Regions from separate parts of the Ureibacillus sp. FSL E2-3493 genome, predicted to be linked through region 1. Evidence: predicted binding sites of a transcription regulator. Region 1 holds the regulator's gene; the other holds the start of a gene.
The links. The regulator Rex, encoded in region 1, represses fermentation and respiration genes when NADH is low (regulators of the CRP and FNR family bind a similar motif). The targets are predictions, from matches to a motif close to TTGTGAAATATTTCACAA.
Positions count from the first base shown of each region.

Region 2: yeiL (transcriptional regulator YeiL) is a predicted target of Rex. The motif match lies at 4,575-4,592, and genes of this name have one in related genera.

Region 1 is NZ_JBBOPK010000001.1:3,215,964-3,224,276, forward strand. It holds partial or broken gene MHH69_RS16490 (IS3 family transposase) at 1-1,214, opposite strand, end outside; gene tatC (twin-arginine translocase subunit TatC) at 1,343-2,170, opposite strand; gene MHH69_RS16500 (twin-arginine translocase TatA/TatE family subunit) at 2,190-2,417, opposite strand; gene MHH69_RS16505 (redox-sensing transcriptional repressor Rex) at 2,497-3,129, opposite strand; gene MHH69_RS16510 (ABC-F family ATP-binding cassette domain-containing protein) at 3,314-5,263, shown strand; gene tsaD (tRNA (adenosine(37)-N6)-threonylcarbamoyltransferase complex transferase subunit TsaD) at 5,736-6,749, opposite strand; gene rimI (ribosomal protein S18-alanine N-acetyltransferase) at 6,742-7,191, opposite strand; gene tsaB (tRNA (adenosine(37)-N6)-threonylcarbamoyltransferase complex dimerization subunit type 1 TsaB) at 7,195-7,896, opposite strand; gene tsaE (tRNA (adenosine(37)-N6)-threonylcarbamoyltransferase complex ATPase subunit type 1 TsaE) at 7,893-8,313, opposite strand, start outside.
Region 2 is NZ_JBBOPK010000001.1:2,181,662-2,189,974, forward strand. It holds gene MHH69_RS11295 (ISL3 family transposase) at 52-1,266, opposite strand; T-box leader at 1,429-1,659, opposite strand; gene MHH69_RS11300 (GNAT family N-acetyltransferase) at 1,726-2,529, opposite strand; gene MHH69_RS11305 (TerC family protein) at 2,671-3,354, shown strand; gene MHH69_RS11310 (MFS transporter) at 3,364-4,518, opposite strand; gene yeiL (transcriptional regulator YeiL) at 4,686-5,348, shown strand; gene MHH69_RS11320 (sporulation protein) at 5,384-6,154, opposite strand; gene MHH69_RS11325 (DUF1801 domain-containing protein) at 6,221-6,649, opposite strand; gene MHH69_RS11330 (SIMPL domain-containing protein) at 6,799-7,449, opposite strand; gene MHH69_RS11335 (VOC family protein) at 7,521-7,916, opposite strand; gene recD2 (SF1B family DNA helicase RecD2) at 7,929-8,313, opposite strand, start outside.

The sequences.
Region 1 (8,313 bases):
TAATAATTCGCATGATTTAATATTTGTTTCATCTTTTAAATGACCGAAGAAAGATTCTTGTGGCGCATTATCCCAACAGTTTCCACGACGAGACATGGACTAACCTAATCCCATTTTCTTCACAAGCTTTTGGAATTGAGGGTTCGTATAGTGGAAGCCCTGATCGGAATGGATGAATGCACCTTCAGATAGTTTTACCCGATTCTTTTTCAATTTCTTTAAGGTATTAAGGGCAATATCTAGCGTTAATTTATTAGATACTTCATAAGCTAAAATCTCATTCGTTTCGGCGTCCTTAATCGTTGATAGATAGGCGCGTTTTCCTTTTCCGTAACTCAAATATGTAATGTCTGTTAGTAATACTTTTCCAGCGATTCCTTGCTTAAATTGGCGGTTTAAAAGGTTCGGTAATGTTCTGTGTTCTTTCGTCGCTTTCGCCATTCGTCGATAAGGATTCGCCTTTCGAATAGGACAAATGATTTGAAACTTCTTCATAATTCGTCGGATTCGCTTTAAGTTATATGTAATTTTAAATTGGTCTTCTAACGTCATTTTAATTTGGCGAGCACCTTTAGAACGACCACGGAAGTGAAATGCTTTTAATATAACTTCTTTTACCTTTTCATCCTCTTGATGACGTGCTTGTCTTCTGTTCGCTGCTTCTTCTGAAAAATAACGATAATATCCTGAACGTGAAACCCCAGCTAGTACGCACAGATGTTGTACCATTCGCTTTAATTTATATTTTTTAATGACTGTGTAAATCAGCTGAAATTTTTGTTCAGCCGTGAGTTTTACTTCTTCTTTCTCAACATCCTTTCTGCTAAATCGATCTTTTTTAGCAGTTCATTTTCTGCTTTTAGAAGAGCGTTCTGGGCTTCCAATCTAGCGTATTTCTCTTCTAAACTTAATTCACGTTCCAGTGGACGTCCCGAATGATATTTACGAGAATCTTCGAGCCCAGATGCACCGTTCGTTTGATAAGCTATTTTCCATCTTTTTAACGATGAGTGTACACGCTCCATTCCAACCGCCTCCATATCAAACCCTGCATCTTCAAAGATTCTCTTTGGACCTTTTCCAGCTTCATATTCTTTAATGGCTAGTGCTTTAAATTCATCTGTATATGTAATTCCTTTTTCACTCACTGACTTTACATAAGGATTTTTCTTAAGTAATTTTTGTTCATAAGTAGTAAATAATTTCTTCGACATAAGTTCTGCTCCATCTAATTGTTTTTTTCATTATAAATAAAAAAATACCCCATAAGAGAGACTTTTTTTTAAGTGTCTATCTTATAGGGTACATTTTAAAGTTCTTGTCTTTCGAAAATAGGCTTTTATTATTGATGATTTGACATTTCTTCAATTTGACGTCGTTGTTCTGCTAACAATTGTTCTACTTGCATTTTTTGAGCAGCCTCTTTTTCTTCCTGTATCCGTTTTTCCTCAGCTACTTGATATTTCTTATAGCCAATTCGGGCAATGACAATACTCACTTCATATAAAACGAAAAGCGGAATAGAAATCATTATATAAGAAATTATATCTGGCGGGGCTACTAATACCGCAATGACAAATAAAACAAAATACGAATACTTACGGAATTTAACCATAAGTTGTGGATTTAATATCCCTAATCTTGCTAAAAATAACATGACAACTGGTAGTTCGAATATTAAACCAAAAGGTACAACCAGTTTAAATAAAAAGGAGAAATATTCGTTAATACCTATCGTTTGTTGAATTTCAAGGTCATTCGATAAAGTCATCATAAAGTGCAAAACATTTGGGAATAAAATAAAATACCCAAAAGCTAGTCCTCCGATGAACAGTAAAAATGCATAGGGAATATATTTTAATGTCGCTTTTCGTTCCATCTCATGCAACCCTGGTGTAATAAAAGCCCAAAGTTGATAAAGAATAACTGGCGATGTAATGATAATTGCTACAATAAACGTTACTTCTAAATAAACTGTAAGGGGATCCCCTACTTTAAAAGCATTTAAAGTTAATTCCTGTGCTTCTTCACTAATCTGTATAAAACGAATGATGGGCTTTGCAAAATAAAAGCTGACAATTAAAGCTAGAACAAAGAAAACTGCGCAAATAAAAAGTCGCTTCCTCAATTCCTCTATATGTTCAATAACAGTGAGTTCTTTTGGATTCATATTAAAAGACATCCTTAACTTACTTGTTTTCTTTATCTACATTTTGTTGCTCGATGACATTAACGTTCTTTTTATTCATATCTTCGTCATCTTCTACTAACCCTTTTGCTCCCTTTTTGAACTCGCGAAGGGTTGTCCCTACCGCTCTACCTAATTCAGGTAATTTTTTCGGTCCAAAAATTAATAGGGCTACAATACAAATAATAACAACGGCAAATGGTGAAATTGCATTTAAATGCACAACCACTGTAGCCACCTCCTCTAATATATGTACATTTTAACGCATCTTGTCGCAATTTGCTAATACATAATGTAAACACTTTGTGTCAGTCACTATTGCGGATTAAGTAAATTAATGCCTCTAGTTCGACTGACAAATCGATATTCATTAACTTCATACTATCCGGTACATTTAAACGGACAGGTGTAAAGTTTAAAATCCCTTTTGCATCAATAGCAGCTAATCGATCAGCCATCATTTGTGCTGAGCGGGAAGATACCGTTAAAATAGCTAATTCTGCGTTATATTCATGGTACATTTCTTCTAAACGATCTGGATGGTAAAGGGGAATCCCATTTACTTCTGTTCCCTCATAAGGTGCTTTTGTATCAAACGCAACGACAATTCTTGTATTGTGGTTTTTTTGAAAATTGTATTTTAAAAAGGCATTTCCTAGGTTCCCCACACCTATTAAGGCAACGTTCGCCCCTTCATCTTGATCAAGGGTCTGTCTAAAGAACTCTAGTAAATAGAGAACATCATATCCGTATCCTTTTTTCCCAAGCGCTCCAAAATAAGAAAAATCACGACGAATCGTAGCTGAATCAATTTTCATTGCTTCACTTAATTCCTGTGATGAGATTCTTCTTTTCCCTTCATTGGCAAAGTTTTGTAAAAAACGATAATAAAGAGGAAGTCTTTTTGTCGTTGCTTGTGGAATTTTCATTTCTTGCTTCACCCATTATCCCCCAATCTTTTCTCGGGGAACTTTTCATTTCCTCGAGTGTCAAAATTTCATCCCTTATAATGATTACGAAATCGAAATCGATTTCATATTACTAAACATGTACAAATAAGTAAAGCATCCACATTGCGAAGGAATTCTTCATCAATTACACTTAAGATAGAACTGAGGTGTAAAAATGATCGTCTTACAAGTAAATCAATTATATAAATCTTTTGTGACAGATGAAATATTAAGCGGCGTTAAATTAGAAATTCAACATAGAGATCGGGTAGCTTTAGTCGGGCGTAACGGAGCAGGAAAATCGACATTACTCAAAATCATCGCTGGGCAAATGTCCTATGATTCCGGTGAGATTATTATTCCAAAGGATGTGAAAATCGGTTATTTGGAGCAACATACTGGGCTCGAATCGAAACTATCCATTTGGGATGAAATGATGACGATTTTCGACTCTTTTCGTAACCAAGAAAAACATTTACGTTCCCTTGAACAAAGAATGGCTGACCCAGCTGTTTATGGCAATGAGGAAGTGTATGCCCGCGTTATGGCAGAGTACGACCAACTTCAGCATGATTTCAAAGAAGCGGGTGGTTATCAATATGAAGCGGATACCCGTTCTGTTTTACATGGCATGCAATTTTATCCCGAAGATTATGATAAACCTATCTCCTCCCTATCAGGTGGACAGAGAACCCGCTTAGCGTTAGCAAAGCTTCTTTTAAGTAAACCTGATTTATTAATTTTGGACGAGCCGACAAACCATCTTGATATTGAAACTTTAAGCTGGTTAGAAAATTACTTAAAGGGGTATGAAGGAGCGATTTTAATCGTATCCCATGACCGTTACTTTTTAGACCAAGTTGTCTCCATTGTTTATGAAGTATCAAGAACCCATGTAACAAAATATGTTGGAAACTATAGTGCTTATCTAGCTGAAAAAGCAAAAAACTATGAACGTGATATGAAATTGTACGAGCGACAACAGGATGAAAAGGCAAAATTAGAAGCATTTATTCAAAAAAATATCGCCCGCGCTTCTACAACGAAAATGGCCCAAAGCCGAAGAAAAGTGCTGGAACGTACCGAATGGATGGATGCTCCGGATGGTGATGAACGTTCTGCTAATTTCGGTTTTACAATTGAACGCCAAAGCGGAAATGATGTACTTTCCATTGATGATTTAATGATTGGCTATGATGGAAAAACGATTTCGAAAAATATTCATATGCGAATTTTCCGGGAAGATCGCATCGCCCTTGTCGGTCCAAATGGAGTTGGAAAATCCACTTTACTAAAAACAATCGTAAAGGATTTACCGATTCTTTCCGGAGATATTCGATATGGTGCAAACGTTCAAATTGGTTACTATGACCAGGAACAAGCAAAATTAAAGAGCAATAAGACTGTTCTTCAGGAGCTTTGGGATGAATGGCCACTTATGAATGAAAAAGATATCCGTACGATATTAGGAAGATTTTTATTTAGTGGTGATGATGTAACAAAAACGGTAAATTCCCTTTCCGGAGGTGAAAAAGCCCGACTTGCTCTAGCTAAGCTCATGATGCAAAAGGCTAATTTACTCGTTCTAGACGAACCGACAAACCATTTAGATTTAGATAGTAAAGAAGTGTTGGAAAACGCCTTAATCGATTATCCAGGAACATTACTTTTCGTTTCCCATGATCGTTATTTTATTAACCGAATCGCATCGAAGGTCGTTGAATTATCTGGAACCGGTTCCTTTGAATATTTAGGTGATTACGATTATTATCTGGAGAAAAAGCAGGAACTACAAGAATTAGCTGAAATGAAAGCTCAAGTTGCAGCTGCCAAAGGGGTTGAATCCCCTTCCCAATCCAAATCCTCTACTTCCCAAATTGATAAAGAAGCAAAAAAACGGGAGCGTCAAATTCGACGGACAGTGGAAGACATTGAAAAGAAGATGGCTACTTTAGATGAACAAATTAACACTATTGAAGAAAAACTATGTGACCCGGAAATTTTTAAAGATCACGAACAAGTTTTGAAATATCAATCGGAGTTAGATTCAGTAAAACAACAACACGATGAATTGGAAGTACAGTGGCTTGAGCTTAATGAAGAGCTAGAAAACATTATTTCATAAACTATACCATGTGCTTATGCACATGGTATTTTTATTATTCATAAATAATTTACATATATCTTGGTCAATAGACAAATTTCGATAAAAAATTTCCACAAATTTATTCACATGAAAGGATTAGTAATATCAACATATCAACACACTTTTCCACATTATCCACAGTTTTATAAAAAAATATCCACATTCTTTTGTGAAAAAATCCATACTATATATAGGTTTACCACAAGTTATACACAAGTTATCCCCAGTTTGTGCATAAGTACGAATGTTCGCCTTGACAATTTCATCATAATATTGTTCGCCTGTGGATAAGATTTCAGAAAAATTATACAAAAAATGAAAAAATCAATAAGTGAAAGGAAATTACACAAAAAATAGCGGTTTACGACACCGTAACTCTATTCCGTATATTTTTCGGCAATATTAAAAAGTCACAAATGTTGATAACTCCACAACATTTGTGACTTCATTATTATATCCAACTCTTTAATTCTTTACCGGGAATACCATTCATGGATAAATCTCCACGAACTCCCGCATCATACATATAGGTTGCAGCAGCTCCAATCATTGCTGCATTGTCCGTACAAAATTTTAATGGTGGTACTGTAAACGGAATCTGTTCTTTTTCAAAGGCTTGTTCTAAACTTGTTCTTAAGCCTTTATTGGCTGATACACCACCAGCAGCAATGACTTGTTTAACGTTAAATTCCTTTGCCGCACGAACCGTTTTTGCAGTTAGAACTTCTACAACACTATCTTGGAAACCTTTTGCGACTTGTTCAGGGATAATTTCTTCTCCACGCTGATCCATATTATGCTTATAGTTAATAACGGCCGATTTTAAACCACTAAAGCTAAAGTCATATGTATCGTCTAGCCAAGCTCGTGGGAACTCTACTCCTTCATTTGCTTCATGGGCAAGTCGGTCAATATGGGGACCTCCTGGATAAGGCATATTTAATACCCGCGCTACTTTATCGTAGGCTTCACCAGCTGCATCATCTCGAGTTTCCCCTATCACTTCAAAACTTCCATGCTCTTTCATAAATACTAATTCTGTATGTCCCCCAGATACGACAAGGGCTAGTAAAGGGAACTGCATCGGTTGCACTAATGCATTCGCATAAATATGACCTGCAATATGATGCACTGGAATAATCGGTAGATTATGAGCGAAAGCAAATGCCTTTGCCGCATTAATTCCGATTAATAAAGCCCCTACCAATCCTGGTCCTTCTGTTACTGCTATAGCCGTTAAATCCGATGGTCGCATGTTCGCTTTTTCCAATGTTTCTTCAATTACAATTGTTATTTGTTCTACATGATGACGAGAAGCGATTTCTGGAACAACACCGCCAAAACGTTTCTGACTTTCTATTTGAGAACTAACTACGTTTGAAATAATTTCATGACCATTTCGAATAATGGCAGCAGCCGTTTCATCGCAACTCGTCTCTATTGCTAAAATAATTCGATCACTCATTTAAATTCACCCACATTACAAGAGCATCCTCTTGATTATCTGTATAATAACCTTTTCGTATTCCACCATCTTGGAACCCAAGCTTTCGATAAAGGTTTTGTGCCACGTTATTTGAAACCCGTACTTCTAAGCTCATAACATCTACACCGTGTTCCTTCGCAATTCGCATTGCCTCTCTCATTAATCCTTCTCCAATTCCTTGTCCTCTCGCAGCATCAATAACTGCAACATTTGTAATTTGAGCAGAATCAATAACAAGCCACATACCGCAAAAGCCGACAATATTGCCATGTTCGTTTTCCGCGACAATATAATAAGCAAATTGATTTTCTCTCATTTCATAATGAAATGAATCTAGCGTCCACGGAGTAGGAAAGGAAGCAAGCTCAATCCCATGTACCGCTTCTACATCCTCTGGGGTCATTCTCCGATAAAGTATCATTTATTATTGCCCCTTTTTTTGATCCTGAATCCAATTCGCTTCAGCTTGCGCCAATCGATGATACTGAGGAACAAAATGATGAACTTCCTCTATACTTGGTAATGGCTTTGTTTCAGCTATCGCTATTAACTTGGAGGCACGGGGTAATGCGATGGTCGATGGTGCAAATATTGCATGCTCACCTAATTTTTCTATCATTTTATCTTTAAAAATCTCTACGTCTGCTCCAATGAATAATACAAGTTTGTTTAATGAATGTAATTGGCTTAATAAATCATCAATTGATACGTGACGTTCTTCCATTACCGTTTCCAATTCCCATCCCTGATAAACACCTGCATAGACATTTTGTCTTCTCGCATCAAATAATGAACAAATGATACCATTAAACAATTCACCGTTTGCTGCTAACGTTTTTAAACTTGATACCCCTACTAATGGCTTTTTTAACGTCCAAGCAAGGGTTTTGGCAATTGTTACGCCGATACGAATGCCTGTATAGGAACCCGGTCCTTCTGAAACTGCAATTGCATCGATATCAGCGGGTTTTAGTTTCGCTTTACTGAATAGTTCCTGTATCGCTGGCATAGCCGTCACCGAATGGGTTAACTTTACATTTTCGACGATTTCAACTAATACTTGTCCATCTTTTACTATTGCTATAGAAAGCGGTGAATTTGATGTTTCTATTCCTAACCAAATCATTTAAATAACTCCTTACATAACCGTTCGTAACGCTTTCCGATTGGTTTTAGTACAAATTTTCGTTTATTGTCATCGATGCGATAAATTTCAATAGCAAGTCTTTCATCAGGTAAATACTCTTCTATTAAATGGGCCCACTCTACTACTGTTACCGCATCACCATAGAAAATTTCATCCCATCCAAGATCTTCGTTACTATCCGCAAGACGATAAACATCTAGATGGTTAAAGGGAAGCCTTCCTTCATACTGCTTCATTATTGTAAAAGTCGGGCTATTTACCGTCCTTGAAATTCCTAATCCTTTTGCAAGGGCTTGCGTAAAAGTTGTTTTACCAGCACCTAAATCCCCTTCAAGGGTTATCGTATCTTGTGGTTCCAATAATTCTGCTAGTTGATGAGCTAATTTTTGAGTTTCC
Region 2 (8,313 bases), 1.0 Mb from region 1:
AATGGTTCTATGTCAAATGTTGGGGTGAAGTGATATTACACGGCACCCCGATTATCCTAAATGAATCCCAATTTTCTTAGATAAATTATTTAATAAAATTTTCGCTTTAAAGTGTTCATAGCTTCTAAAACCATAAGCATTACGCTTCAAAACTTTTGATTTATTATTAATTCCTTCTAAAAAACCATTTGAATATCCAAAACTTAAACTATTTAAAATTTCAACTTGCCAATTTTTTAGCGTTTGAATGGCCTTTAAAAATGCCGGAATATTTGCTTTTTCTACCTTTCGGTAAAAGGCTTCTAATCTTTTTTTTATTTCTATCAAATCATTTGAAGTTTTTGCCCAATCAAACCATTCGCAGTAAGCTTCTTTTAATTCATAGGCTTGCTTTAGTTCCTTCGACATTCCTATGTAACGATTTAAGTACCAACGATTCGTTTCTGTTAACTTATCAAATCGTTTATATAGTACATGACGCATTTTCTTACATTTCTTTCGATCATATGCATGCCATTCTTTTTGAACATTTCGACGTACTTCATCTAGTGCCCAGTAAATATAACGACAATAATGAAAGCGATCCGCAATAATAATCGGGCGATTTAACGCCTTCCTAACTGCTGCTTTAAAGCTTGGATTCATGTCCATAACCACAATTTCTACATCTGCACCGTATTTCATCAAGTAATCCTTAATGGTTTCTTTTCTACGATTTGGTAAAATATCAATTGGTTCATGTGTTTCCGCATTGGCAATAATTAATTGATAAGTTCCCGCATCGGTATCTGCTTTATATTCATCAATCGCGATACATTTTGGTAAATGAACCCCTTCATTTAATTGTTCCTTTACTACTTCTTTAAAGCGACGAATCACTGTTGAGCTTGATGTACCAAGTACTTCAGCTGCTTCTTTAAATGTTTTTGCCTTTATTGAACGGATTCGTACAACTTGATTCCATTCTTTCGAGAAACGTTGATATTTATCCACGAAAGGGGATTTTTCTGAAAAACGTTTCCCACATTGGCATACATAACGACGACGTTTATAAAAAAGGACGGTTAATCGTTCAAACCATTTTAAATGATTAATTTTTTGAATTCGATAATCATGGACTTTTGATGTTATATTCTTGCATGCTGGACATTGATGTTCTTTTTTTGGTATGGAAACGTGTAGAACAATACGTTCCCCCATCTCCTCCACCTTATGAACAGTTACACCTTTTAATCCTGGAATATTCATGTTAAAATTCATTTGCACGTATCACCTTTCATTGCTTGTTTCTCGACAATTCAAGTATATAGAAATCGGTGATTACGTGCTTTTTTATTTATGAAATTTTTTTAAACCCCAACAAATATTATAGAGCCGGAATAATTAATAAGACCAATGTTTAATCCAAATAAAAAAGTCTTCATCCCACAAAGGGACGAAGACTATAGCTCGCGGTACCACCCTAATTTATAAGTTAGCTTCATATAGCTGAAATGACTAGAGCAAACTTATATCTCAAGCACTGTAACGTAAGTGAACGGCAGGGATTAGCTGCACTCTGGAGTAGCTTTCCGTAACTGTTTAACGCAAGATTCTTTCAGCCAAGGAATCCTTTTCTGTTCGTATACAGTAACGTACTTGTTCCATCATCGTGTTTCATATATTCTGTTCTAAATTATATGAAAAGGGGTGCCTTATGTCAATTATAACTATTTTCTTCAACTTTTACTCATATCGATAAACATTCCAAAAACCAATATCCTCAAAACCTAATCGTTTATAAATTTTACCAGCATCCGGATTGTCATAAAATAAACAAAGTTCCTTCCCTTCTTTTAACAAATCTTGACATAACTTAATCATACAATCCGTTGCAAGTCCCTGCCGTTTATATTGTTTCTTTGTTGCCACAGCAACAATCATGGCAGAGGAACTATTTTCTGCCGTTGTGGAAGCAGTTGTGGCCATTTCACCGTTCACTCGAATGAAATACGTTCTACCGGTTTTATTTTCAAGCGTCCTTCTTTTCGACTCAATTGTTATGTTTGCATGCTGAAATTCAGGAACACCTTTTAAAAGAGCTACAAGTTCTTCTAATTCTTTTACGTTTAAAACTTCGACAGACTCCAGTTCATCCTTTGTTTTAGAAACTTTTAAACGTTGGCATTTAGCATAATAAAATGAATTACTGCTTTTCATATTTTTTACTACTAGTGATTCTAATTTTTCTACAATTGGTTTCAAACCAGATAAATCAGTCATTTTCGGGTCACCATTGATAATGGAAGCAATTTCTTCCCAATTGATATCGCCTTCAGCATACGGTATGTAATTTCCTTCATATTTTAATAGAACTGCCATCAACTCGCCATACTCATTGAATTGACCCCAAACAGTTTGAAACTCTGTCTCAAAACCATACGCTTCAATATCTCCAATGATAAATAAATTTTCGGCTGGCTTTTTTAGAACAAAGTTCATCACCTTTTCTCTATCTTTTTCTGTTAATTTTCCAATCACCTTATTCACCTACTTCTCCCAATCTAAATTATTAAGAAACTATCATATACGAATGAAACTTTCAACCAATTAAAAAACTTCTGAAAACAAATCGAATAACATATATTGTTTTGTTAAGGGGACTACCTTATAGATTGGAGCGAATACATAGTGGACTTATTATCTGTTGAATTTTTCACCGCTTTACTTTCTATTATTTTCATCGATTTAGTTCTTGCTGGCGACAATGCTTTATTAATTGGACTAGTTGCCAAAAACTTACCTAAAAACCAGCAAAAGAAAGTCATTTTTTGGGGAACTTTTAGTGCCATCTTCGTACGAATTGTCTTAACATTAGTCGCTGTTAAATTATTAGAAATTGACGGATTATTGTTAATTGGTGGTGTATTGTTACTATATATTTCTTACAAACTACTTCTTACCGAAGAAGAAATCAATGTTAAACAAACGAAAAAGAATTTTTGGGGAGCTATCGGGACCATTCTTTTAGCCGATTTATTAATGGGAGTAGATAATATTATTGCAGTAGCCGGAGCTGCCCATGGAAATATTTTGCTCGTAGCCATTGGATTAATCGTTTCGATTCCGATTGTTGTTTGGGGAAGTACCGTTGTAACAAAATTAATGGAACGTTTTCCTATTATTATTGTTTTAGGCGCAGCGGTATTAGCATGGACATCTTCTAAAATGATTTCAAAGGATGCTTATATGGCTCCCCTATTCCCATCTCAAATGGCTATTTACACATTTGAAGTTCTTCTTGTCGTTGTCGTAATTACTTTTGGATTACTAACGAAATATTTTATAAAACTGCGAAAAGTCGCCCCTAAATAGGGACGACTTTTATATTTGATACGCTTTTTTTGAAAGTAAAATGATGATGATTGCTGGAATCGTGAAAATGTTCATTCCTAAAAATGCAAGACCCGGCGTAATATCGTATAAATATCCTCCGAATAATGTTAAAACTGCCGCACTTAAGCTTGTTGCCAAGGCGGAATACAACCCTTGCGCATTGGCAATTTGTTGTTTTGGTAAACTTTTCGTAATGTATTGGATGAAGGCATAATGGGCCATTGCAAAGGAAACCGAATGTAATGTTTGGGAAAAAATAAATGCCCCAACATTTGGAAATACAAAAATGATGATCCATCTTAATGTAGAACCAATTGCTGCAATGAAAAATAAAGTTGAAATTTTCTTATTAGCAAAGAGACGGTCCGCTATTAAAAAGAATAAAATTTCAAATAGGACTGCTACGTTCAAAATCATACCAATATAAAACGTATTTACTTGTAAGTATTGTTGTAAATAAATGTAACTATAATTGTAGTAGGATGCTAAAGAACCTTGTAAAAGGATGACGATAATCATGACTACAGGAAAGCCTTTAACTTTCCATAAACTTCTCATAGAAAAGGCTCGACTTCGATCTTCTACTGTCGGTTTAGCTAATAACACTTCCGGCGTAGGCATAATTTGAAGAATTAACATAATCATTAAATAGCCAATCATTGCCCATAAAATCACCTTTTCCCCTACATAGCCTATCATCACACTTAGAATTAAAACGGAAATGACAAAACCGATAGAACCATAGGATCGGCTTTTACCGTAATGTATCTTTGTTTGCTGAACAAGGGTAGAAGCACTACTTTCGATAGCCGGTAATAACGAAGGATAAAATAAACTAAAAATCAATGTAATGGCAAATAAAGCTGGAAAGGTATTAAAAGGTACGTATAATAGTGCCGCTATTAAGGAACTAATTACTAACAATAGCGTTAATTTTTTATCACTAAAATATTTCGAAGCAAAGGGATAAATAAACATCGTTGAAAATGCTCTGGCGACTAAACCAAAACCCATAATAAAACTTACTTCTTGAACCGTTAATCCTTTAGCACCTGATAACCAACCTGACCAATATTGTAAATATACGCCCCATGTAAAGAAAAATAGAAAGAAATTTTGAGATAACCACCGTTGATTGTTCATAGCCGTGCTGTAACCTCCAATCTATATTGAATAATAGCACGTTGTCATTTAAAATAATGTGAGATATCTCACATTTCCCTTTTGTTGACAATCCGTTTAAAAACAGAATTTACTCTATTTTTTGTTTTGTACTACAAAACTTTGTAATGATTATTGGAGGAATAATGGTGCAATTGATAACAGGAAAACGAAAAGAAGATTACATGAATCAATATTCCTTTCAATCTTTCTTTTCCTTTGATATTTCCCCCTTCGTTCAAGTTTGTGCATTTGAAAAAGGAGAATATATTTTCCAAGAAAGTTCCTTACCTGAATCCCTTTACTACATGGTAGAAGGAAAGGCGAAATTATATGTCACACATAAAAACGGAAAGGTATCGTTAATCAATTTTATTACCTCCCCTAGTTTTATGGGGGAAGTGGAATTATTAAATGCTCAAAAATATACAAAAGGGATTCAAGCTGTAACAAAAACGGTCTGTTTCTCAATTCCTTATAATGCATGTAAACAAAAACTACTAGCTGATTCGGTATTTTTAAGGGAACTTTGCTTATTTTTAGGCAATAAAATGACACAAACGACAAACCGATTTTCTCAAACTCAAGCATATCCCCTTGAAAATCGATTAGCCGCTTTTATTTTAATGTCTTCTGACGGTAATTTTTATAAAGAAAAGCATACGGAAATTAGTGAATATTTAGGCGTGTCCTATCGACATTTACTTCATACCTTCGCCCATTTTTGTCAGTCAAACATGATTCGAAAAAGTAATAAAGGCTATGAAATTATTGATAGACAAAAGCTTCAAGAACTTGCACGGGAAGTATAAGAAAAGGGTATTCCAACATTGGAACACCCTTCTTTTTAAGCATATTTTGCAATCGTTTGTTTTAATACTTCATTTAAATTATGTAGATCTTGTTGTGTAATTGTCATTCTTATATTCGTTTCATCCACATCTAACGCTTCTGCTAAAAATCCACCAAAACCTCTCGCTTTTCGGTCTACTTGAAGTAGAATTTCTGCAGACTGAGCTGTTTGAGATAGGAAAACGAGTTCTAACTCATCGAGTCTCCCTCTAAATACTCCGCCAGTTGGAACAAATTCAAATTCTTGAAGGAATGGATAGTTTCGAGCATATTTGTAAGAAGCTTGTTCACAATCTGCTTTTCGTAATCTAAATCCAAGCTGTTGAACTTCATCTAAAATTTTTGACGCTATTTCAGATGGACGAATTTCAATGTAATCCTTATCATCTGAATCAACACCGCTACGAATATCTAATTCTGTTGCAACCCATACTTCTGTTTTCCCAACTGTAATTGGCGTATCATATGGTAATGTAAATGAAAATGGAATTATTTTTGTTTCATTGACATTAATTGTAAATGGTTCACTTACTCGGAATTTTTGAATTGGAGCTTTTGCTGTCACTTTATGATCATCAATTTCTTTAATATATGTTGTGTATAACGTTAAATAGATGGCATCAATACTTTGCTCCACATTACCACCATAAACTTCCACTTCCCCGCGGATGACTTCTCCAGCAACAAAAGATGACTTTTCTAATTTTGTATCTACTTTTGCAGCACCTACACCAATACTTGCTAACATCTTATTAAAAAATGACATTTTCAGCACTCCTACCTTTTTTAATTTCAATCTATATTTGTTTTACGTTACCGATTGAAAAAAGTTTCAATTTTGAGGATACGTTTTTTGTAAAAATTGAATGGATTGACTAATGAGTTGCTTTAATATTTCTTGATCAATATCTGTAAGTTTATTAATATAAACACAACCTTTACCAACCGTATGTTTTCCAAATCTCTCTAATAATGTTTCTCTGTCTGTATCACCAGGGGCAAAATATAAACTAATTTTTGCTTTTCTAGGTGAAAATCCAATAAGAGGAGCATCTCCTTCATGACCCGATGCATATTTGTAATGATAAGAACCAAATCCGATAATACTCGGTCCCCACATTTTCCCTTCAAACCCCGATGTTTCTTCAAAAATTTGCAATAGATGGTAGGCATCTTCCCTTTTCTTCGGACTTTCTACAGATTCAATAAATTCCATTACGCTTTGATTTGTCTTTTTTGTTTTTTGTTCATACTTACCCATAATCGACCACCTTTTAAACCACTTTTCCATATTCATTCCTATTTTAATTTTTCTACGCTCTCAGTAGTATTCCATATGGAGACTATTTTTCCCTTTAAAAAAGGAGTACTAATCCAATAGCACTCCAAATTTCTCTATAAAAACTTCGATTAATATTGATACTTCACATTCAAAGTCGCTTCAACGGTAATCGTACCTGGTTCAATCGGTGTCTCAGAAAGTCGTTGGGTCATTGCAACATTTTTCAATAAAATAGGTCCTCCTGAAGATTCCTCAACGATTTCAATCGGTTGGGGCATATAAGAAAGACGCAAAGAACTAGCGATAGCTAATGCCTTTTCATGGGCATTTTGCAGCGCCAATTGCAAAGCACTATTATAATAGGCCTCTTCATTTCTTAATTTAAATTCAAGTCCCGTTATACGATTGGCTCCACTTTTTATTGCTTGATCAATGACCATTCCGACTTCACTAATGTTATCAACTTCTACTTGAATAGCATTGGATACTTCGTAGCCTCTAAACACTTGCTTCCCTTCAATATAGTCGTAGCGGGGGAAAATATTAAAATAAGCCGTTTGAATATTTTGGCGTTCAATATTTAAAGCCAATAGAGCTTCTATAACCTGGTTCATTTTATTAGCATTTTCAGTTTGGACTTCCGTAATATTTTCTCCTTGAGTCACCACTTCAATTTGCAGTTGGGCATAATCTGGTTTTACTTCAATCTGACTATTTCCAACGACTGAAATCACCCGTACTTTGTAAGAAGGATGTTGATAAACATTTAAATGATCCAACTAATACCACCTTCCCTTTTCACATAGAACTACTATATGCATGGGAGGTAGGAATTTTGTCTAATTATAAATTATTCATTTAAATTAAGTTGCCATGAAATACCGAAAGGATCTTGTACCCAACCAAATTTCTTACTAAACCCATAACCATCTAATGGCATTAAAACTTGTCCATTTTTCGATAACTTCGCAAAGGCTTCCTCAAGCTCTTGTTCTGAATCACATTCAACAAACATCGAAAAAGACGGTGTAAAGGTGAATTCATGAGTAATGACACTATCATGACAGTAAAAGGTTTGGCCATGAATGGAAATGACTGCATTGGCAATTTTCCCTTTGTGACTTGGTTGTTCCTCCCCATACTTTGTTAGTGAAACAATATTTGTATCTTGAAATACGGTTATATAAAGATGAATTGCTTCTTCAGCTTGGCCTTGAAACATGAGGAAGGGTGTAAGTTTTGTCATTATAATACTCCTTTACTTTTCGTCGTCCTCTAGAAAGTGATACGGGGTTACTCCATCCATTCCGATTAGTGGATGAATATAAGGTGCCGTTTCCATATTTAATATAGGTGCTACAACTTCTCCGTTTACATAAAAAGCTGCTTGCTGTTCATCAACTTCTTTTAATTGCTTTACGTCTTGGGAAGAATCATTATCCTTTAATTGCTCTTCCTTCGTCATACTTTCCTCTGGATTTAACCTTACTTTTAACGTCGTTAAACGCATTAAATCATCGGTTTTCGAAAGTCCATTAGCAAAGACATCCGGTTCACCACAAAGAATTAGAAAGTTTTTCGCCCGAGTAATGCCGGTATATAAAAGATTCCGACGGAGCATTTTGGAATAACTTCTAACGATC